3 regions of the Ensifer sp. EB106-05-01-XG146 genome follow, and region 1 is predicted to be linked to each of the others. Evidence: predicted binding sites of a transcription regulator. Region 1 holds the regulator's gene; each other region holds the start of a gene.
The links. The regulator PhoB, encoded in region 1, activates phosphate uptake and scavenging genes when phosphate is short. The targets are predictions, from matches to a motif close to TGTCATNNANCTGTCAT.
Positions count from the first base shown of each region.

Region 2: AC3WVQ_RS18875 (DUF47 domain-containing protein) is a predicted target of PhoB. The motif match lies at 2,749-2,765, and genes of this name have one in related genera.
Region 3: AC3WVQ_RS23495 (DUF1045 domain-containing protein) is a predicted target of PhoB. The motif match lies at 4,992-5,008, and genes of this name have one in related genera.

Region 1 is NZ_JBYTDX010000001.1:171,291-178,825, reverse strand. It holds gene AC3WVQ_RS00825 (aspartate aminotransferase family protein) at 1-499, opposite strand, end outside; gene AC3WVQ_RS00820 (GcrA family cell cycle regulator) at 921-1,442, shown strand; gene phoB (phosphate regulon transcriptional regulator PhoB) at 1,511-2,194, opposite strand; gene phoU (phosphate signaling complex protein PhoU) at 2,397-3,110, opposite strand; gene pstB (phosphate ABC transporter ATP-binding protein PstB) at 3,161-3,976, opposite strand; gene pstA (phosphate ABC transporter permease PstA) at 3,990-5,312, opposite strand; gene pstC (phosphate ABC transporter permease subunit PstC) at 5,309-6,793, opposite strand; gene AC3WVQ_RS00790 (substrate-binding domain-containing protein) at 6,888-7,535, opposite strand, start outside.
Region 2 is NZ_JBYTDX010000001.1:3,840,543-3,848,077, forward strand. It holds gene AC3WVQ_RS18855 (2-hydroxyacid dehydrogenase) at 1-144, shown strand, start outside; gene AC3WVQ_RS18860 (GNAT family N-acetyltransferase) at 194-661, opposite strand; gene AC3WVQ_RS18865 (molybdopterin-synthase adenylyltransferase MoeB) at 672-1,433, opposite strand; gene recF (DNA replication/repair protein RecF) at 1,461-2,585, opposite strand; gene AC3WVQ_RS18875 (DUF47 domain-containing protein) at 2,789-3,433, shown strand; gene AC3WVQ_RS18880 (inorganic phosphate transporter) at 3,433-4,437, shown strand; gene AC3WVQ_RS18885 (serine hydrolase) at 4,487-5,875, opposite strand; gene AC3WVQ_RS18890 (LysR family transcriptional regulator) at 6,016-6,915, opposite strand; gene AC3WVQ_RS18895 (SDR family oxidoreductase) at 7,049-7,535, shown strand, end outside.
Region 3 is NZ_JBYTDX010000002.1:743,379-750,913, reverse strand. It holds gene AC3WVQ_RS23520 (YciI family protein) at 1-236, shown strand, start outside; gene phnC (phosphonate ABC transporter ATP-binding protein) at 474-1,316, shown strand; gene phnD (phosphonate ABC transporter substrate-binding protein) at 1,401-2,306, shown strand; gene phnE (phosphonate ABC transporter, permease protein PhnE) at 2,476-3,438, shown strand; gene phnE (phosphonate ABC transporter, permease protein PhnE) at 3,448-4,965, shown strand; gene AC3WVQ_RS23495 (DUF1045 domain-containing protein) at 5,092-5,799, shown strand; gene AC3WVQ_RS23490 (alpha-D-ribose 1-methylphosphonate 5-triphosphate diphosphatase) at 5,801-6,940, shown strand; gene phnN (phosphonate metabolism protein/1,5-bisphosphokinase (PRPP-forming) PhnN) at 6,937-7,521, shown strand.

The DNA of each region.
Region 1 (7,535 bases):
CGATGTCGCCGAACGGAACCTGGTAGAAGCCCGGCGCCTTCGGCCCGAAACCTTCGATGTATTTCTGCTGACCACCGGCGGCGATCGTCGCGATCGTGCGGCCGTGGAAGGCGCCTTCGAAGGTGATGACGTGGAACTTCTCCGGGTGGCCCTTGGAGAAGTGGTAACGCCGTGCCGTCTTGATGGCGCATTCCAGCGCTTCCGCGCCCGAATTGGTGAAGAAGACCTTGTCGGCAAAGGTCACTGCCGTCAGCCGGCGGCCGAGGCTTTCCTGGCCCGCAATTTCATAAAGGTTGGACAGGTGCCAGACCTTGTCGGCCTGCGCCTTCAGCGCCTCGACCAGGTGCGGGTGCGCGTGGCCGAGCGAGTTCACGGCAACGCCGGCACCGAAATCGAGATAACGCGTGCCGTCTTCAGCGATCAGCCAGGCGCCCTCTCCTCGCTCGAAACGCAACGGCGCGCGCATGTAGGTATCGTAAAGCGGCGTGGTTGCAGTCATGCGAGGCTCTCCTTCACTCCAGATCGACATCGATCCCGCGCCTCACGCGGGCCGATAAAAATCAAAAATGCCGCCTTTCGGCGGCGCAGGCACTATTCCCATTTCGCGCTGCAATGTCAACAAAACCAAGCCTTGCAGCGCAACATGAAGGGTCGATTCCTGGCAGCAGAAAAATCGTCCGGGAGGGCTTGCAAAAATGCAACGCTGGCCGAGCAAGTTGGGGAAAACTACGAAATCGATTCGGCCTGATTCCCGGGACTCTTGCCACAGAGTCCAGCGGTCAGTACGTTAACATTCAATTACTAGACGCATGCGGCGGACCTAGTCACCAAAAGAGTTATCGCGTTTGCAACCCCGGGGTTTAGCCGGGGTGCGGTGAGGGATTCTGCCATCCCCAACGCTGAGAACGGAGAGTGCAGAAATGAACTGGACTGACGAGCGGGTGGAGAAACTGAAGAAGCTTTGGTCCGAGGGCCTGAGCGCAAGCCAGATCGCGGCGCAGCTCGGCGGCGTCAGCCGTAACGCTGTCATCGGCAAGGTTCACCGCCTGAGCCTGCCAGGTCGCGCCAAGGCCGGCGGCAGCACCACGACAGCAGCCCGTCCGAAGCGCCCGACTTCGGCACCGCGCGCACCGAACTACGCTTCGCGCGTTTCGACCCGCCCGGTTGCACGCGCGGCCGGCGCTGTCGTTCTCAAGGAAGAAATCGAAGTCGATCTCGTTGCCGAGCAGGATTTCAGCACCCGCACCGACGTTGTCGTGCCGATGTCGCGCCGCCTCGAGCTGACCCAGCTCACCGAGCGCACCTGCAAGTGGCCGATCGGCGACCCGCTGAAGGAAGAGTTTCACTTCTGCGGCAACGATTCCCCGGAAGCCTCGCCTTACTGCACCTTCCATGCGCGGCTGGCCTACCAGCCGTCGGGGGAGCGCCGCAGGGCCCGCTGAGAAGCTGGACGGCATCAATAAAAAAGGGGCCGATCGGCCCCTTTTTTTCTTGGCGACTTTCAGACCGCTCAGCTTTCGAGCGAATAGCCGGCGCCGCGAACGGTGCGGATGACGTCGGGCATGTTCGAGAAGTTCAGAGCCTTGCGCAGACGACCGACATGCACGTCGACGGTGCGCTCGTCGACATAGATGTCATGCCCCCAGACGCCATCCAGAAGCTGCGAGCGAGAGAAGACGCGGCCCGGCGAGGACATGAGGAACTCCAGAAGACGGAACTCGGTGGGGCCGAGGCGCACTTCGCGGCTGCGGCGATGAACGCGGTGGGTCTCGCGGTCGAGTTCGATGTCGCCGCAGCGAAGCAGCGTCGACAGCACCTCGGGCTTTGCCCGGCGCAGCATCGCCTTGACGCGCGCCATCAGCTCCGGCGTCGAGAAGGGCTTGACCACGTAGTCGTCGGCACCCGTCGCCAGACCCCGGACGCGCTCGCTTTCCTCGCCGCGCGCCGTCAGCATGATGATCGGCAGACGTTCGGTCTCCGGACGCTGGCGCAGCCGACGGCAAAGTTCAATGCCGGAAACACCGGGCAGCATCCAGTCGAGGATAAGCAGGTCGGGCAGCCGCTCCTGAAGCCGGATCTCCGCCTCGTCGCCCCGCAGGATCGTATCGACGTCGAAGCCCTCGGCTTCCAGATTGTAACGCAGCAGAACGCTCAGCGCCTCTTCGTCTTCGACTACGGCGATTTTTGGCAACATCAGGTAACGTCTCCTTACCGCGGGCGGCCTTTGGGCTCATCGGCCCGGCCGGCGCTCAGACACTCTAAATCTGGAGCACATCCGCCGTTTTCAAAGGCGGGGCGAAAACCGCATGCTTCAGATACAGGAATTCGGGGCCGCGACCGAAGCCGCGACCGGATCAGATTTCAAAGGGCATGCATGCTTACGGCGCGCTTGGCGCTCAGTCGTTGACCGAGCCCAGCGTCGACGTAGTGTCATCCTTCGGACGCTCGCCTTCCGGCTGAGCACCCGTCGCCATGTAATAGATCGTCTCAGCGATATTGGTCGCGTGGTCGCCGATGCGCTCGATGTTCTTGGCGCAGAACAGAAGATGCGTGCAGGGCGTGATGTTGCGCGGATCTTCCATCATGTAGGTCAAGAGCTCGCGGAACAGCGAGGTGTAGATCGCGTCGATCTCCTCGTCACGCTCGCGGATGCTGTTGGCCTTTTCCGGCGAGCGCGAGGCGTAGACGTCGAGCACTTCCTTGAGCTGGACGAGAGCGAGCTCTGCCAGATGCTCGAGGCCACGGGCGAGCTTGCGCGGAATGCCGGAGCCGGCGACCGCGATCACGCGCTTGGCGGTGTTCTTGCCAAGGTCGCCGACGCGTTCCAGATCGGAGGCGATGCGGATCGACCCCATGATCTCACGCAGGTCGGCGGCGACCGGCTGACGCTTGGCGATCGTGACGATCGCCTTCTCACCGATCTGGCGCTCGGCGTCGTCGAGGACGGTGTCGTCCGAGATCACCTTCTGTGCGAGAGCCAGGTCGGAGTTGACCAGCGCGCGAACGGACTCGGCGACCATCTGTTCGGCGAGGCCGCCCATCTCCGAGATGCGGCGCGTCAGGTACTTCAGTTCTTCGTCATAGGCGGACATGATATGCATGGACATGATCGTCGATCCTTACGGGCGCTTTGCAGTTACTGTTGCAGCCTTATGCGGCCTCAGCCGAAGCGGCCCATGATGTAATCCTGGGTGCGCTGGTCATCCGGATTGGTGAACATCTTGTCGGTGTCGTTCTCCTCGACGAGATTGCCGAGGTGGAACATGGCGGTGCGCTGCGAAACGCGGGCGGCCTGCTGCATCGAGTGGGTCACGATGACGATCGTGAAGTTCGTGCGCAGCTCGTGGATGAGCTCTTCGACCTTGGCGGTCGCGATCGGATCGAGAGCCGAGCACGGCTCGTCCATGAGGATGACTTCCGGGCTGACGGCGACGGCACGCGCGATGCAGAGACGCTGCTGCTGACCACCGGAAAGGCCGGTGCCGGGCTCCTGCAGACGATCCTTTACCTCGTTCCACAGACCGGCCTTCTGCAGGCTGGTCTCGACCACCTCGTCAAAGTCGGCCTTGGTGCGGGCAAGTCCGTGAATCCGCGGGCCGTAGGCGACGTTGTCGTAGATCGACTTCGGGAACGGGTTCGGCTTCTGGAAGACCATGCCGACGCGGGCGCGCAGTTCGACGACGTCGATCGTCGGGTCGTAGATGTCGTCCTCGTCGAGCGTGATCTTGCCGGTGACGCGGCAGTTCTCGATCGTGTCGTTCATGCGGTTCAGCGTGCGCAGGAAGGTCGACTTGCCGCAACCCGAAGGACCGATCAGCGCCGTGACCGTGTTCTCGCGGATGTTGAGGTTGACGTCGAAAAGCGCACGCTTCTCGCCGTAATAGACCGACACATCCTTGCCGATCATCTTGTAGGGCACGGTGTTCATTTTCTGATCCAGAGCCTTCTCGACTGCTGCTTCTGACATGATGTTCATAGTAATTACCTCACTACCAGCGGCGCTCAAAGCGACGTCGCAACAGAATGGCTCCAAGGTTCATGACGACCAGGAAGATGAGAAGAATGATGATTGCGCCGGAGGTGCGCTCGACGAAGGCGCGCTCCGCCTCATTGGCCCACATGTAGATCTGCACCGGCAGTGCCGTCGACGGTTCCATCGGCGAACCGGGAAAATCGACGACGAAGGCGACCATGCCGATCAGGAGCAGCGGCGCGGTTTCACCAAGCGCGTGGGCAAGACCGATGATGGTGCCGGTCAGGATGCCCGGCATCGCCAGCGGCAGCACGTGGTGGAAGATGGTCTGCATCTTCGACGCACCGAGACCGAGGGCCGCCGAGCGGATCGACGGCGGGACCGCCTTCAACGCCGCACGGGTGGCGATGATGATCGTCGGCAGGGTCATCAACGTCAGCACGAAGCCGCCGACGACGGCTGCCGAGCGCGGCATGCCGGCGAAGTTGATGAAGACGGCGAGACCCAGGAGGCCGTAGACGATCGACGGAACGGCCGCGAGGTTGTTGATGTTGACCTCGATCAGGTCGGTCAGCCGGTTCTTCGGCGCAAACTCCTCGAGGTAGATCGAGGCGGCGACGCCGATCGGAAGCGACAGCACCAGCACGATCAGCATCATGTAGAGCGAGCCGAGGGCAGCGACGCCGACGCCTGCCGCTTCGGGACGACTGGAGGCGCCGAAGGTGAAGATGCCGGTGTTGAAGCTCTTCTTCAGGATGCCGGCGCTCGCCAGCTCGTTCATCCAGGTCACCTGCTGGTCCTTGACCTTGCGCTTGCCCTCATCGACCGAGAGATCGATCTGGCCCTTGAAGGCGGAGTCGATGTTGGCCTCGGCCAGCAGCGTGACAGGAACCGTCTTGCCGATGATCGACGGGTCGGCGGCGACCATGTCGCGCAATAGCGTGCGGGAGCTCGCGGAAACCATGTCGGTCGCCTGCTTGACCTGCGGCCGCTTGGTGGCGTCGATGCCGAGCTGCTTGACGAGCGCGTCGCGCACCAACAGCGGATAGTTGGCGGTCATCAGCACCTTGCCGTCGGTCGCGCGTTCGCCTTTGGGGTCGATGACCTTTTCGGTGAATTCGATCGGCAGCGTAATCGTCGTCTGCTGGAATGCGGTGTAGCCGTTGGAAAAGACGGTCCACAGCAGCAATGCCAGGAAGAAGAGACCGGTGCTGATCGCGGCCATGCCGTAGAAGCGGAACCGGCGTTCGGCAGCATAGCGACGCTTGATGCCGATATCGCGCTTGGCGGATGCGGGACGGGCGGAGATCCGGACGGTCGGGGAAGCGATGTCGGTCATTCGTACTGTTCCCGGTATTTGCGCACGATGTAGAGCGCGTAAATGTTGAGGCCGAGCGTGATGACGAAGAGCGTGATGCCCAGTGCAAAGGCCACCAGCGTCTGCGGCGAGGTGAACTCGAGGTCACCTGTCAGCTGGTTGACGATCTTAACGGTCACCGTCGTCATCGGCTCGAAGGGATTGATCTGCATGCGGGCCGCCACACCGGCTGCCAGCACCACGATCATGGTCTCGCCGACGGCGCGCGAGGCGGTGAGCAGCAGCGCGCCGACGATGCCCGGGAGGGCTGCCGGAAGGATGACCTTCTTGACCGTCTCCGAGCGGGTGGCGCCAAGGCCGAGCGAGCCGTCACGAAGTGCCCGCGGCACCTGGGTGATGATGTCGTCCGACAGCGACGACACGAATGGGATCAGCATGATGCCCATGACGATGCCCGCCGTCAGAACGCTCTGTGCCTGGATGAAGTTCTGGTAGTTGCCGGTCATGAGACCGTTCATCTGGGCGGAGATGTCACGCAGGAACGGGCCAACGGTCACCAGCGCAAAGAAACCGTAGACGATGGTCGGGATGCCGGCGAGCACTTCGAGCAGCGGCTTTGCGGTCGAACGCAAGCGCGGGCTTGCATATTCCGCCATGTAGATCGCCGCGAAGAGGCCGATCGGCACCGCAAACAGCATGGCGACGAAGGCGATGTAGAGCGTGCCGGCAAGAAGCGGGATGAGGCCGAACTGGCCCGAAGCGCCGCCGCTGCCGGCAGCGGCAAACCGCGGATCCCATACCGTGCCGAAGAAGAACTCGAACGGCGAGACCATGGTGAAGAAGCGTCCGGCTTCCGACAGCATCGAGGCGACGATGCCGACCGTCGTCAGGATGGCGATGGAGGACGCGACGATCAGCGAGCCGAGAATGACCCGCTCGACCTGGTTGCGGGCGCGGAAGCGGGTCGCGACGTTGCGGATGGCGTAGACGCCGCCGGCAATCGCGATCAGCAGAACGGCGACCGTCATCAGCCAGCGGTTGGTCGCGGTCATCGCGTTGAAGTGCTTGGCGACGGTGACCATGTAGGGATCGCCTTCGCCAGCAAGGGCAACGCCCTTGGACGCGAGCGTCGCGCGAAGATTGGCGGAGCCGCCCTCAAGGGCTGCGAGTTCCTCGCCGCTCAGGCGCAGAAGGCCACCGGCAACGGATTTGACCTGACCGAGCGCGAGCTGCACGGCGGCAGGGCCCTGGCTCTGGACGCTATCCGGCAAGGCCGCGCGCGTGCTTCCGTCGATATACACGGGAGCGGCGAACAGCCAGGTGCCGAGAACGAGTGCGGCCGGAAGCATCGCCCAGATGGCGACGTAGCTACCGTGATAGCCCGGCAGAGAATGAAGGTTGGAGAGCTTGCCGCCGGACTGCGCCAGCGAACGGGCGCGGCCTGCAAAATAAGCAATGAAACCAATAACAATAATGAGCAAAAGAAGGAGCGAAGTACTCATCCGCACGTCTCCCCGGCATCGCCCGTCATGGGTGCCGGCAAATCGAATGAAGGCATGCCCCGGCGCGAAGACATCGCGCCGGGGCTTGTCATTATCAGAGCATGTTGCCGGCAGAGAAAGCCTTGCGGATTTCTTCGCGCTCAGCGTCCGGAGCGGCAACGAGGCCGTATTCGGCGAGCGGGCTTTCCGGGCCGATCATCTGGTCGTCGAGGAAGAACTCAACATATTCCTTGAGGCCCGGGATAACGCCGAGATGTGCCTTCTTGACGTAGAAGTACAGCGGGCGGGAAACCGGGTACTCGCCGGAAGCGATCGTTTCGGTCGACGGTACGATGCCGTTGACGGTCGCGACCTTCAGCTTGTCGGCGTTGTTTTCGTAGAATGACAGGCCGAACACGCCGATGCCGTTCTTGTTGGCAGCGATACGGGCGAGCGTTTCGGTGTAGTCGCCGTCGATGTCGACAGCCAGGCCGTCCTTGCGGACTGCGACGCACTTGCTGTGCTGCTGCTTTTCATCGGCAACGGCAGCCTTGATCACGTCAACGGCGCCAGCGTTCTTGCAGCCTGCAGCGAGGATCTTCTCTTCGAAGACTTCGCGGGTGCCGTGCTTTTCACCCGGGATATAAGCGGCGATTTCGACGGCCGGCAGGGCGGCGTTGACTTCGGACCACTTCTTGTAGGGGTTGGCGACGATCTTGCCGTCGACGACGACTTCAGCAGCGAGCGCCTTGTAGAGGTCTTC
Region 2 (7,535 bases), 3.7 Mb from region 1:
GAGGGCAAGGTCGTGCTTCTGCCGCATATGAGCTCGGCGACGCTTGAGGGCCGCATCGACATGGGCGAGAAGGTGGTGATCAACATCCGCACCTTCTTCGATGGCCACCGACCACCGGACCGCGTGCTTCCGGGCCGCGACTGAACGCGAAAGCGCCGTGCGGCCGTCCATCCGGTTCGCTCAAGCCCGGAAGCTAAAGTGTCTTGCGCATCTCGATCGCCGTCGGCCGGGTAAAACCGGGATGGCACATCGAGCCGCTCTGGACGAAGCCCCAGGCGGCAAAGGCGCGGTGATTGTCGATGAGTTCGATGCGGGTGAGGAGCCTCAGCGCCGGCAGCTTCAGCGCACGCGCCGTCGCCTCCGCTTCGGCGAGCAGCAGCCGACCGATACCCTTTCCTTGCGTCTCAGGCGCGACGGCAAGCTTGCCGATATAGAGGCAATCGTCCTCCGGTTTGCAGAAGATGCAGCCGACGAGCCTTTCGCCGTCGCGGACGCCGAAGGCGATCTCGTCAACGATCTTCTGCCGGAGCAACTCGATGTTCAACGCATGCGCCGACGACGGCGGGTCGATCCGCCCGTCCATGTAGGAGAAGGCGCCAAGGATCAGCGCCAGCAGTTCCTCGTAGCGGTCGAATGCTTCGTCGATGCGAAAGATCTGCACCATGGTCGGCCTATGCTCTGCGGCGATAGCGGATGGTGTTGAACTGTGCCGTCAGCGCGTCATACATCAGCAGCCGTCCGACCAGCGGTTCGCCGAAGCCGGCGATCACCTTGATTGCCTCCATCGCCTGCAAGGTGCCGATGACGCCAGTCAGCGCGCCGACGATGCCGGCCTCCGCGCAGGAGGGCACGACACCGGCCGGCGGCGGCTCGGGAAAGAGATCGCGATAGGAGGGGTTCGGCCGTCCATCGGCGCCGGCGCTGTAGGGCATCAGCACCGTCAGCGATCCGTCGAAGCGGCCGACGGCGCCGGTCACCAGCGGAATGCCGACCGCTGCCGCCGTATCGGCGGCGAGATAGCGCGTATCGAAATTGTCCGAGCCGTCGATCACCAGGTCATATTGCCGGAAAAGCGCCTCGGCATTGTCGGGGTTGAGCCTGAGCCTGTGTTCGTCGACGCCGACATGCGGGTTGAGGGCGGTGATCGCCTCGGCGGCCCGCTCGACCTTGGCGCGGTCGATGTCTTCAGTGCGGTGGATGATCTGCCGCTGCAGGTTGGAAAGCGCGACCGCATCGTCGTCGACGATGCCGATCCGGCCGATGCCGGCGGCGGCAAGATAGACGAGCACTGGAGCGCCGAGCCCGCCGGCCCCGATCACCAGCACACGGGCCGCCTTCAGCCTTTGTTGCCCGGCACCCCCGATCTCCGGCAGCACGATATGGCGGGCGTAGCGGGTGATCTCCGATTGGTCGAGCTTGTCCTCACCGGTCATGGCAAAATCCTCCTCGGTGACCTCTGCTTATCCCGTAACACTGCCGTGCGAAACCGTCAGAAAGCGGCCGCGTTCGCCCAGCGCCTTGAACATCGCTTGGTCCGTCCCGGTCATGAAGGCCTGGCCGCCAAGGCCGTCGACGAGATCGAACAGAGCGGCGCGCCGGTTGACGTCGAGATGGGCGGCGATCTCGTCGAGCAGCAGGATCGGCGCGTGGCCGGTCATGTCGCCGACGAGGCGCGCATGCGCCAGCACCAGGCCGACGAGCAGCGCCTTCTGCTCCCCGGTCGAGCAGCGTGCTGCCTCCATGTCCTTCTCGCGGTGACGCACGAGCAGGTCGCTCCGGTGCGGCCCGTCGAGCGTGCGTCCCGCCGCGGCGTCGCGCGGACGCCCATCACGCAGCATCGTCAGATATTCTTCTTCCAGATCATAGGCCGGACGATGGCCCTCGTCGTCGAGAAAGCCCGACAACGCCAGGCGTGCCGACGGAAAGACGTTTTCGTCGACAGTGCGCTCGACGAGCGCCGTCAACAGACCGAGCATTTCCTGCCGTGCCAGCGCCATCGAGACGCCGAGACCTGCCATTTCGCGCTCGATCGCCGTCAGCCAGGCCGGGTCCGGGCGAAATTCGCCGAGCAGCCGGTTGCGGCTGCGCATCGCCCGGTCGAATTCGCTGGCGCGCCGGCCATGCTCCGGATCGAGCGAAAGCACCAGCCGGTCGAGAAACCGTCTCCGGTCGGCCGAAGGCCCGGTAAAGAGCCCGTCCATCGATGGCGTCAACCAGAGAACGCGCAGGTGATCGGTCAGTTCGTCGACGGTCGCTGCCGGTGTTCCATTCAGCCGCAGCCGCCGGGATTGCCCTTCCGTGACGCCGGCAGTCCCGGTGCCGATCTCGACGGTTCCCTCCATGCCCTCGACTTCCGCAAAGACCGAGAACCCGTCGCCGGCACCGACCCGGGTCACGTCCGCATAGGCTGCGCGCCTGAGGCCGCGGCCGGGCGAAAGGAAAGAGACGGCTTCCATGAGGTTGGTCTTGCCGGCGCCGTTCTCCCCCGTCAGCACCACATGGCGCTGATCGAGCTCAAGCGAGAGGGCCGCATAGTTGCGGAACTCCGTAAGCTTCAGGCGGTTGAGAAAGACCTTGTTTGGCATCGGCAGTCCGGATTCGACGTTGGGCGCAGCTAGGACGAAAGCGCCTGCCAAGGCAAGGCGAAATGGGACGCGTCGCCATATCGTGCAAGATAGGCCGATATCGACAGGGGAAAGGCGACAAACCCCTTTGATTCGGTGCTTTTCATAAAGGACCTAGTGAAATATGACAGCCGCATGACAATCCACAGATGGATATACGTGTGATGCTGGCCTGGTTCCGCAAACTTCTTCCCCGCGAGGATCGCTTCTTCGACCTCTTCGCAAAACATTCGCGCACCGTCGTCGGTGCTGCCGATGCGCTCGACAAGGTTCTCGCTGGCGGCGACGATCTGGAAAAACACTGCGACCGGATCGTCGCGCTCGAGGATGAGGCGGACCACATCACCGCCGAGGTGCTGCTGGCCGTGCGCCGGTCCTTTATCACGCCCTTCGACCGCGGCGACATCAAGGATCTGATCCAGTCGATGGATGATGCCATCGACATGATGCACAAGACCGTCAAGACGATCCGCCTTTACGAGCAGAAGAGCTTCGATCCCGGCATGCGCGAAATGGGCACCACGGTCGTCAAGGCCGCGCACCTGATCGCCGAGGCCATTCCGCTGCTCGATAGGATCGGCGCCAATCACGACCGCCTGATCGCGATCGCCGAAGAGGTCACCCGCATCGAGGGCCGTTCCGACGAACTGCACGAACAGGGCCTCAAGGACCTGTTCCGCCGCCACGGCGCCAGCAACCCGATGGCCTACATCATCGGCAGCGAGATCTATGGCGAGCTCGAAAAGGTCGTCGACCGCTTCGAGGACGTCGCCAATGAAATCAGCGGCATCGTGATCGAGAACGTCTGATGGATGCGACGCTCGCCTTTCCGTTGCTCGTCGGGCTGATCGGCATCGCGCTGTTCTTCGACTTCCTGAACGGTCTGCACGACGCAGCCAACTCGATCGCGACGATCGTCTCGACACGGGTGCTCCGGCCGCAATATGCCGTCATGTGGGCGGCCTTCTTCAACTTCATCGCCTTCCTGTTCTTCGGCCTGCACGTGGCCGAGACGCTGGGCAAGGGCATCATCGATCCCGGCATCGTCACGCCGCTGGTGATCTTCTCGGCGCTGATCGGCGCGATCGTCTGGAACATCGTCACCTGGCTCTTCGGCATCCCGTCGAGTTCGTCGCACGCGCTGATCGGCGGCCTCGTCGGCGCCGGTCTTGCGAGCACCGGTTTCAGTTCGATCGTCTGGACCGGCCTTTTGAAGACCGTGGGCGCCATCTTCATGTCGCCGGCGATCGGCTTTTTCCTGGCGCTCATGCTGGTGCTGATCGTTTCGTGGATCTTCGTGCGCCAGACGCCCTTTGCCGTCGACCGCACCTTCCGCGTCATGCAGTTCGTCTCGGCCTCGCTCTATTCGCTCGGCCATGGCGGCAACGACGCGCAGAAGACCATGGGCATCATCGCGGTGCTGCTCTACTCGCAAGGCTATCTCGGCTCGGAGTTCTATGTGCCGTTCTGGGTGGTGATCACCTGCCAGGCGGCGATCGCGCTCGGCACGCTGTTCGGCGGTTGGCGCATCGTCCACACCATGGGCTCGAAGATTACCAGGCTCAATCCGATGCAGGGCTTCTGCGCCGAGACCGGCGGAGCGATCACGCTCTTTGCCGCCACCTGGCTCGGCATCCCGGTCTCGACGACGCACACCATCACCGGAGCGATCATCGGCGTTGGTGCTGCGCGTCGCGTTTCGGCCGTGCGCTGGGGGCTTGCCGGCAATATCGTCATTGCCTGGTTCATCACCATGCCCGCCGCAGCGGCGATTTCGGCGCTCGCCTACTTCACCATCGATCTGCTGTTCTGATCGATCTGGAAATCGTCTCCCGCCCTCATAAGCAGGCGGGAGGCGCCCGTCATTTCGAGACCCGAGGCGCAGGGCTGCTCTGCCCACCCTGGTGCAAGGTCAGGCTTTCGGCACGGTCGCCTTTGAGCGTGAAGCTGATCTGGGCATCGATGAGCTTCGTAAAGAAGCGGTGCTCGGCCTCCGGAAGGATTTCGAGCCGGTCCTGCCCGGTCGCCTGGGCAAACAGACTATCGCCATCCCGAAAGATCGTGAGTTCGAAGTCGGGCGCCAGCCTGTAGGTGCCGACATAGGCATCATAGCGCGCCGGGTCGATCACTATGGCCGTGCGCTTGACGATCGGCGGCGCAAGCGGCGCGTTGCGATTGAGCAGATGGCGGCCGATGTCGTCGACGCCGACGTCGGTCGACGCATTCGACAGGGCGACCACGCCGACACCCGTCGACGGACGGTAGCCGACGAAGGATCTATAGCCGCCGGTTCCCCCATTGTGCCAGATGAACTGCTCGTCGCCCTTGCCCGAGACGACCCAGCCGAGCGCCTGCTGGTCGCCATCGCCGTTGCCGAGCGGTTGTCGGGTCGACAGCAGCGTGCTGAAGGCGGGAGCGAGCGGCGATGCCGTCTTTCCCATGGCCGCCTCAAGGAAAAGCAGGAGATCGTCCACGGTCGAGCGCAGGGCGCCTGCACCCTGCAGCGCGTCGAGATCCCAATCGCTCACCGGCTCCATGGCCGCATCGTGGCCCGTTGCCCGGCGTTCGGCCCAGTCGGGCTGCTGCGTGATCGCCGTGTCCTTCATGCCGAGGGGAACGGCGATACGGCTGACGACGAGGTCTTCATAGGAGACCCCGGCCTTCAAGGCGATCGCGTGGCCGAGAAGCCCGGCGCCGAGATTGGAGTATTCATGCCCGACGCCGGGGCGGCGCTGCGGCTTGTGACTGGAGAGGAAAGCATAGAGCTTCGCCGCGTCGTAGCCGGCATAGGGATTGCTCATGTCGGCCGGCACCAGATTGCTGGGCAATCGCGGCAGGCCGGACATGTGCGTTGCGAGGTCGCCGAGCGTGATCGGCGTCTGCTTGTCCTCGGGCATGATCACGCTCTCGGGAAGAAGCGTGGCGACGGGTGTGCCAAGGCTGAGTGCGCCTTTCTCCATCGCGTCGGCCAGCAGCAGCGCGGTAAAGACCTTGGTGACCGAGCCGATCTCGAACACGGTCTGCCCGTCGACGGGGCGCGGGTCGCCTTTGGCCGGATGGCCGTGGGCGATGATGCGCCGGCCATTGGCATCGATGATACCGACGACGATGCCGATCGACTGCTGTTGCTTGTCGATCCGGTCGGCCAGGATCTCCCGAATTTCTGCGTCGGTGGGAGCGGGAAGCGGACTTGCGTGAGCGTTGGTGCCAAGCGCCATGAGGACGATCCAGTTCAGAAAGCGGTTCCGCATGAAGGATAGGAATCCAATTTTCGGTTGTCAGGGGATGCGCTGATGATGCCAGCCGGTTTCGGTCAAGCCTTGGTCAAGACTTGATCGGCGATCGGCGCGATACCGTCACCCGCAACGATTGTGCCGGGATTGCGGAGCCGTCACGGATCCCAATAGGGCGGATCGCCGAAGGCTTCCTTCAGGTGCTGGGCGATGGCTCTGAGCTTGGTGGAGGCGCGCCGGCCCTCCGGATGCGCCATGTAGATGAACTCCGGCTCCGGGCTGAGCCCAACGTCGATCTCGTTCAGTTGCCCCTCGCGCACGGCCGGACCGGCGATGAAGGCGGGCAACAGCGCGATGCCGAGCCCGGCGACGGCGGCATCGTGCAGCATGTCGCCATTGTTCATGCCAAGCGCCAGGCGCGCCCGTACGACTGTCGCACCGCCAGGACCTTCGAAACGCCAGTCGGCAGCACCCCGGTTGGTGTAGAAGATGCCGCGATGGCCCTCGAGTTCGGCGAGCGACGCGGGCGTGCCGTGCCGGTCGAGATAGTCGGGCGCGGCGACCAGCAGGCGCCGGCTTCTCGCAAGTTTCCACACGACCAGCCGTGAGTCGGCGATCGCGCCATGGCGCACGATCGCGTCGTAGCCCTCGGAGGCGGCATCGACCCGTCGGTCGTCGACGTCAAGCGTCAGCTCGATCTCCGGGTGTTGGGCCAAGAACGGATAGAGCGCCGGACCGAGATGCCTTCGGCCGAAGCTGACGGGGGCCGCGATCCGAAGCGGTCCCGTCAGCAGCCCGCGGCGTTCGGCAAGATCGCTGGCGGCCGCCTGCACTTCGCTGACAATCCGGATGGCGCGCTCGCGAAACGCGATGCCATCCTCGGTGAGCGTCAGCTTGCGTGTGGTGCGGTGGAGAAGCGTGGCGTTGAGCCCGCGCTCCAGTTCTGCCACTCTTTCGCTGACGACGGATTTCGACAGCCGTAGGCGACGTGCCGCCTCGCTGATCGAGCCGGCTTCGGCCACGGCGACAAAGGCAGCTATTCCTTCGATCTTCATCATCGTTCGGCTTTTCCGAATTCGAGTTCCACAATTGGGAGACTAATCCGAACGACAGTTTTCCGCCATATCTGTGGGCATCGAAGGACGGCCAATCGAACCGGCCTCCTTCTCAACCCAGCAAGAGGATTTCATCATGTCACGTTTGGAGAACAAGACGGCACTCATCACCGGCGGCACCAGCGGCATCGGTCTCGAAACCGCCCGCCAGTTCATTGCCGAAGGCGCACGCGTTGCCGTCACCGGCACCAATCCGAAGAACATCGCCGAAGCCCGATCCGTCCTTGGCGAGGCTGCGCTCATCATCGAGGCCGATGCCGGCAATGTCGCCGGCCAGGCGGCCGTTGCCGAAAAGATCCGTGCCGCCTTCGGCACGCTCGACATCCTGTTCATCAATGCCGGCATCGCCAAGCTGCAGCCGATCGAAGAGTGGGACGAGGCGAGCTTCGACCGGTCGATCGCCATCAACGTCAAGGGCCCGTACTTCCTGATCCAGGCACTGCTGCCCGTGTTCTCCAAGCGCGCCTCGGTCGTGCTCAACACCTCGATCAACGCCCATATCGGCATGCCGACCTCCAGCGTCTATGCGTTGACCAAGGCGGGCCTGCTGTCGCTGGCCCGCA
Region 3 (7,535 bases), on a different contig from region 1:
CTACCGAAGGTGCTGTGACGCTGAGGGGCAAGGGCGAAGGCATTGTCACCGATGGCCCCTTTGCCGAAACCAAGGAGCAATTGCTCGGCCTCTACGTCGTCGACTTCCCGGCCATCGACGCGGCAGTTGACGCCGCGCGCGAATTGCGCCGCTCCAATCCGACCGCGATCTACGAGATCCGGCCGATTGCGCTCTATGTTCCCGGCGCGACGCTGGACCCCGGTCCACAGAGCTAGCGACTGCGCCGCGACGGCGGCTCCGACCACAGATATCCGCTCGATGTTGATGCGCCCCCCTTGAAGTTGACGGGGAGCGCAGGCGCCTGCGCGAAGCCATTCAAATTTTGTTAACCAAACATGCGGGGCTGTGAACTGTAACAGAACTTACAACAAACTGACATTCCGGCTTCATGAAGCGCCGATATGGCAGGGTCATACCGATGACCGGTCTCCCCGGAAGAGGACCTGCTAGACATGTTTCAGTTGAAGAATGTAACCCGCCAGTTCGGCAAGAAGACAGCCGTGAGTTCGGTTACCTTCGACATCCCCCAGGGCCAGATGGTCGGCGTGATCGGCCGCTCGGGCGCCGGCAAGTCGACGCTTCTGCGTATGATCAACCGCCTCGTCGATCTGTCATCCGGCTCGATCGTCTTCGACGGCACGGAAGTTTCGTCGCTGCGCGGTGCTGCCCTTCGCACCTGGCAGCGCGACTGCGCGATGATCTTCCAGCAGTTCAACCTGGTGCCGCGCCTCGACGTGCTCACCAACGTGCTGCTCGGGCGTCTCAACCACCGCTCGACCGTTTTGAGCATCCTCAACATGTTTACCCGTGAAGAACGCATCATGGCGATCGGCGCACTTGAGCGCCTCGGCATCGAGCAGACCGCGCTCCAGCCGGCCGGCACGCTTTCCGGCGGCCAGCAGCAGCGCGTCGCGATCGCCCGCGCGCTGATGCAGCAGCCGAAGGTTCTGCTTGCCGACGAGCCGATCGCCTCGCTCGACCCGCTGAACGCCAAGATCGTCATGGATGCGCTGCGCGATATCAACGAGCGCGATGGCATCACGGTGATCACCAACCTCCACACGCTCGATACCGCCCGCAACTATTGCGAACGCATCATCGGCATGGCGCATGGCCGCGTCGTCTTCGACGGCCAACCCAAGGATCTGACCGCGGCAGCGGTTGCCGAGATCTACGGCGCCGACACAGGCATCGAGGAATCGATGACCTCCACCAGCATCAACATTCCGGCGGCAGTACCGCAGGAAGAAACGGCATCGGCCGGCCTCAAGCCGCTGGCACTGGCCGGCATCTGACGCCCGCCATGATCGAAAGCCCGCGTCAAGGGCACCTCTTTGAAACCCAATAGGATCCGGCCAAGCCGGACACGGGAGAACCTTATGCTGAAGAAAGCTCTTCTGGGCGCCGTAGCGCTCCTCGCCCTCGTCGGCCACGCCCAGGCTGAAGACCTGAAGGAATTCCGCATCGGCATCCTCGGCGGCGAAAACGAAGCCGACCGCCTGCGCAACTTCCAGTGCCTGGTCGACAAGCTGCCGGCCGCCATTGGCGTCGAGAAGGTCTCGCTGTTCCCGGCCGCCGACTATGACGGCGTCATCCAGGGCCTGCTCGGCGGCACGCTCGACTACGCCGAACTCGGCGCTTCCGGCTACGCCAAGATCTACCTCGCCAAGGCTGACGCCGTCGAGCCGATCCTGACGACCGTTCAGACCGACGGTTCGACCGGCTACCACTCGATCATGGTTGCCCGCAAGGATTCCGGCATCACCAAGATCGAAGACCTGAAGGGCAAGAAGCTCGGCTTCGCCGACCCGGACTCGACCTCGGGCTACCTCGTCCCGCTCGTCACGCTCCCGGAAGCGATCGGCGCCCCGGTCAAGGAATTCTTCGGTGAAACCGGCTTCGGCGGCGGTCACGAAAACCTCGTTCTCGAAGTCGTCAAGGGCACCTTCGATGCCGGCACGACCTTCGGCTCGGGCGTCGGCGAATTCAAGGACGGCTACACCTCGGGCAACCTGAAGAAGATGGTCGACAAGGGCATCCTCGACATGAACGACCTGGTCGAGCTCTGGAAGTCGCCGCTGATCCCGAACGGCCCGATCGTCGTGCGCAACACGATGAACGACGACATGAAGGCGAAGTTCAAGCAGTTCATGCTGGACCTGCCGAAGACCGACGCGGCCTGCTTCTCGGCCATCCAGGGCGGTGACTTCACCGGCTACACCGAAGTCAACGCCGACTTCTACAAGCCGATCATCGACGCCCGCAAGGCGACGATCGGCGGCTGATAGACCCGCACCACTCGGGAACGCTGGCCGCCCAAACGGCCAGCGTTTCACTGTTTGAAGGGGTGCTTTCGCATCCTTCGCCGCATTGTTTTCACGCATTTCCGGGGCGGAAAACCGCTTCGCACTTTACCTGGAAATGCTCAAGAGGCCGGCGAAAGCCGGAACGGTCATGGCAACTTCCCTGCTCCCGCGACATCTGAGCGACAACGGCGCCGTCATCGAGCGTCACTGGCAGGAACTCAGTTCCCGCCGCCGGCTCTATTCCTGGCTTGGCTTCGGCGTTCTCCTCCTGGCGCTATCGGGCTCGCTCTGGTTCGCCAACGATTCCAATGCCGGCAAGTTCTTCGACCGTTTGCCGCATTTCTTCGATTTCGTCGGCGATCTCGCGCCGCGCGACGGGCTAGAAATTTTCCGCGCCATGTTCGACCTGCCCTCGCCCTATGACGATGGCAGCTTCAAGTACAACTACCCCGAGGGCCGGCTGTACCTGACCGAAAGCTTCTACATCCCCGAATACGTGCACAAGATGCTGGAGACCGTGAACATCGCGATCTTTTCGACGGTGATCGGTACGGCCTTCGGCTTCGTGCTCTGCTTCCTTGCCGCGCGCAACCTGATGCCCAATCCGTGGATCCGCGGCATCGTTGGCCGCATCATGGAAGTTCTCCGGGCCTTTCCGGAGGTGGTGATCGCCGGCTTCTTCCTCGCGATCCTCTCGCTCGGCCCCATTCCGGCGATCGCCGCGGTCTCGATCCACACGATCGGCGCGCTCGGCAAGCTCTTTTATGAAGTGGTCGAAAACGCCGACATGAAGCCGGACGAGGGCCTGCGGGCTGCCGGCGGCAACTGGATCGAGCGCGTCTGGTTTGGCATGGTGCCGCAGGTGCTGCCCAATTTCACCAGCTATTTCCTGCTGCGCCTCGAGATCAACGTGCGCGCCTCGACGATCATCGGCGCCGTCGGTGGCGGCGGCATCGGCGAATTGCTGCGCCTTTCGATCGGCCAGGGACACCAGGCCAAGACCCTTGCAATCGTCCTCCTGCTGTTTGCGACCATTTTTGCCGTCGACCAGTTTTCCGCCTGGCTTCGCCGCCGCCTCGTTGGCGAGCAGGCCTTCCAGCTTGCCCAGTAGGTGCGTACCATGACCACGACCACACGATTGAACCCGATGGAAATGGACGCGATCGCGAGCCGCCATCCCGACCTCCTCAAATCCTCGACCTCCAGCCGCGTGCGCACCGCAGCCATCGCCGGCGGCGTCGTCGCCCACCTCATCTTCAGCTGGTGGTTCTTCTCGATCGGCCACGTGCTCGGCAATGCCAACTGGGGCATCGCTGGCACCTACCTCGCCGACTGGGTTTCCTATGAGGTACGCCCGGAAATCCACGTCGCCCCCGACCGGACGATGCGTCTCAACTATCAGCGCAATTCGCCGCTCGGGCCCAATCCCAATCCGGATTGGGTGGAGCTCGACAGGCAGACGGTGACGCGCCAGGTCGAGATACCGGCCTCCACCGCGCAGGCGGTCAAGCCGAAGGCAAGCTCGTCGTTCAGCTTCATGGCGCCCGGCTCCGCGCTCGGTGGCACAGCCGCTGCCGAAACCCAGAACCGTATCGAAACCCGGACGGAAGACGTGCTGACGCGCGTCGTCGTAACCTACGACCGCTCGACCAGGATCGAGATCGCCGATGGCCTGGTGAAGGCTACCCATGGCGGTGACACGTTTGTGATGACCGTAGACGGCGTCGACACGGTGAGGCCGCAGGGCCAACTGCCCGCCTGGGCGACACAGAAGCGGCCAGGCGAAAAGATCGTGCTTGCCTTTGGCGCCACCGGGTGGGCTGAAGTGGAAGGCGACGAGGTTTCCGTCCGCAACCGCTTCTTCGGTTGGGCGAACTTCCTGTTCGACACCAACTCGCCCTTCTTCGGCAAAAGCTATGGCGAGGTCGTCGCGCTCATCACATCCGGCGAACAGATCGACCCGACGCGTTCGAACCTTTCGCTCGCCTGGAACAACATCCTCTATAACGCCGAATGGCAGCATCTGGACGTCTGGACGAAGCTGTTGCAGACGGTTGTCATGGCTTTCGTCGGCACGCTCTTTGCGTCGCTGATCGCCTTCCCGCTCTGCTTCCTTGCCGCCAGAAACATCACGCCGAGCTTCCTGACCAACCAGGTGGTCAAGCGCTTCTTCGACTTCCTGCGGTCGGTGGACATGTTCATCTGGGCACTGTTCTTCACCCGCGCCTTCGGCCCCGGACCGCTTGCCGGCATCTCCGCGATCTTCTTCACCGACACCGGTACGCTCGGCAAACTCTATTCCGAGGCGCTGGAAAACATCGATGACAAGCAGCGCGAGGGCGTGAAGTCGGTCGGAGCGACGCCGCTTGCCGTGCAGCGCTTCGGCGTGCTTCCGCAGGTGCTGCCGGTTTTTGCCAGCCAGGCGCTCTACTTCTGGGAATCGAACACTCGCTCGGCGACGATCATCGGCGCCGTCGGCGCCGGCGGTATCGGCCTCAAACTCTGGGAAGCGATGCGTACCAATTCCGATTGGGAAAATGTCGCCTATATGGTGCTTCTGATCTTGCTGGTTGTCTTTATTTTCGACAGCATCTCGAACGCGTGCCGTTCGCGCCTGATGGGCAGCAAGGCACATTGACGACAGCCAAGCATTTGCGTGTCCGCCATCATGATGTTGTCATGGAAATCGGCTAGCTGCGCATCGCATCCCGCAAACAATCGATCCGCCGCCCGGCGGACCGGTCGCTACAAGAAAGTGAAGACCGTGCGTTATGCCATCTATTTCGCGCCGCCGGCGGACGACCGGCTGTCGCAGGTCGCGTCCCGTTGGCTGGGGCGCGACGCCTTTACCGGTGAGGACCTCACGCTTCCGACGATCGCCGGGATTGACGAAGAGACGCAACGCACATTGACGGCTGACCCGCGGCGCTACGGTTTCCACGGTACGCTGAAGGCTCCCTTCGAGCTTGCCGAAGGCCGGGACGAAGACGAGCTCCTAAGTATTTTCGAGTGCTTTGCCGCCGACCTCGACCCGTTCGAGATCCCCGAAATCGTGCTGCACCAGTTGGGCCCGTTCTTCGCACTCGTGCCGTCCGCGCCTTGCGTCGACCTGCTGGATTTGGCCGAAGACGCCGTTCACCGCTTCGACCCGTTCCGCGCGCCGCTGTCGGACGCCGACTTTGCCCGCCGCAAGCCAAACAGCCTGCCGGAGCGCCAGAGGCGCTACCTCAAAGAATGGGGCTATCCCTATGTTTTCGAAGAGTTCCAGTTCCACCTGACCTTGACTGGCCCGGTGCCCACGGAAACCAGCGGTGTGATGCGTACCGCGCTCGAAACCACCTTTGCCGAGCATATCGGCAAGCCACTTCACGTCACGTCAGTCGCGCTCTTCGTCGAACCGGAGCGCGGCGCACCCTTTACTGTCCGCTCCCTGCTGCCGCTCGGCAGCGACACCCAACGAAAGATCGCATGAGATGAGCAAAGAACAGGTTTTGACCAACGCCCGCATCGTCCTCGAGGATAGCATCCTCGACGGTTCGGTGCTGATCCGCGACGGCAAGATTGCCGACATTTCCGAGGGCACGGTTGCCAGCGGCGAGGACTTTGAAGGCGACTATCTGATCCCCGGCCTCATCGAGCTGCACACCGACCACCTCGAAGCCCACTACTCGCCGCGCCCGGGCGTGCGCTGGCTGAAGATCGCGGCAATCCAGGCCCATGACGCACAGGTGGTCACCTCCGGCATCACCACGGTCTTCGACTGCCTGCGTCTCGGCTCCGATGAGGATGGCGGTTTCCAGAAGGGCGAGATGCGCAGCATGGCCGACGCGCTGGCCCAGGCCAAGGAAGAGGGCCGCCTTCGCGCCGATCACCTGATCCACCTGCGCTGCGAAGTTTCAACGTCCGACGTGCTCGATCACTACGAGGACTTCCAGAACGATCCGCAGGTCAAGCTCGTCTCGCTTATGGACCATGCGCCGGGCCAGCGCCAGTTCCAGACGATGGACCAGTACACGCTCTACTATAAAGCCAAGCGCGGCTTCTCGGACGAAGAATTCGCGCGCTTCGTCAAGCGGCAGCAGGCGTTGTCGGCCAAGTATGCCGGTCCGCACCGCACCGCGCTCGCCGAGGCCTGTGCGGCCCGCGGCATCACGATCGCCAGCCATGACGACGCGACCGTCGACCACGTCGAGGAATCGATCGGCTTCGGCATCAAGCTTGCGGAGTTCCCGACGAGCTTCGAGGCCGCCGAGGCGTCGCACCGCGCGGGCCTCAGCGTTCTGATGGGCGCGCCGAACATCGTGCGCGGCAAGTCGCACTCCGGCAACATCGCCGCCCGCGATCTCGCCGAGCGCGGCGTGCTCGACGTGCTGTCGTCGGACTATGTGCCCTTCAGCCTGATCCACGCCCCCTTCGTGCTCTCCGACGAACTCGACGCTGTCGACCTGCCAAAGGCAATCGCCATGGTGACGTCGACGCCGGCGCGTACCGTCGGTCTCGATGACCGCGGTCGAATCGGCGTCGGCCTTCGCGCCGATATCGCTCGCGTCCATCGCAAGGAAGGCATCCCGGTCGTGCGCTCCGTCTGGCGCGAAGGACGGCGTGTCGCATGAGCGCGAACAACCAGGGCGGCGCGCTTGTCGTCGTTGTTGGACCGAGCGGCGCCGGCAAGGACAGCGTCATGGGCTTTGCCGCCCGGCATTTTGCGGATTGTCACGACGTGCATTTCGTCCGCCGTGTCATCACCCGTCCGTCGGATGCCGGCAGTGAGGTACATGAAAGCGTCTCGGAAGACGAGTTCGTCGAGATGCAGAAGGACGGCGCCTTCGCCGTTTTCTGGGATGCGCATGGGCTGAAATACGGCATCCCCGCCGTTGTGCTCAGGAATGTCAGGGACGGCATGACGGCGATCGTCAATGGCAGTCGTGGTGCCCTGCCGGCGTTCCGCGAAGCCTTCGGCGAGATCGCCGTCGTCGTTGTTACAGCCGAGACGCCGGTGCTTGCAAAGCGGCTTGCCGAACGCGGCCGCGAAAGTGAACAGGAAGTTTTGCGACGCCTCAGCCGCCAGGCTCCTGACGTGACCTCAGGCCCGGATGTCAGCGTGATCGACAACAGCGGTCGCCTCGACATTGCCGGAAATCGCTTCGTCGAGGTGGTTGAACGGCTGCGCACTAAGGCGGATCACGCGGTTTAGCGTGATCTGTTTTC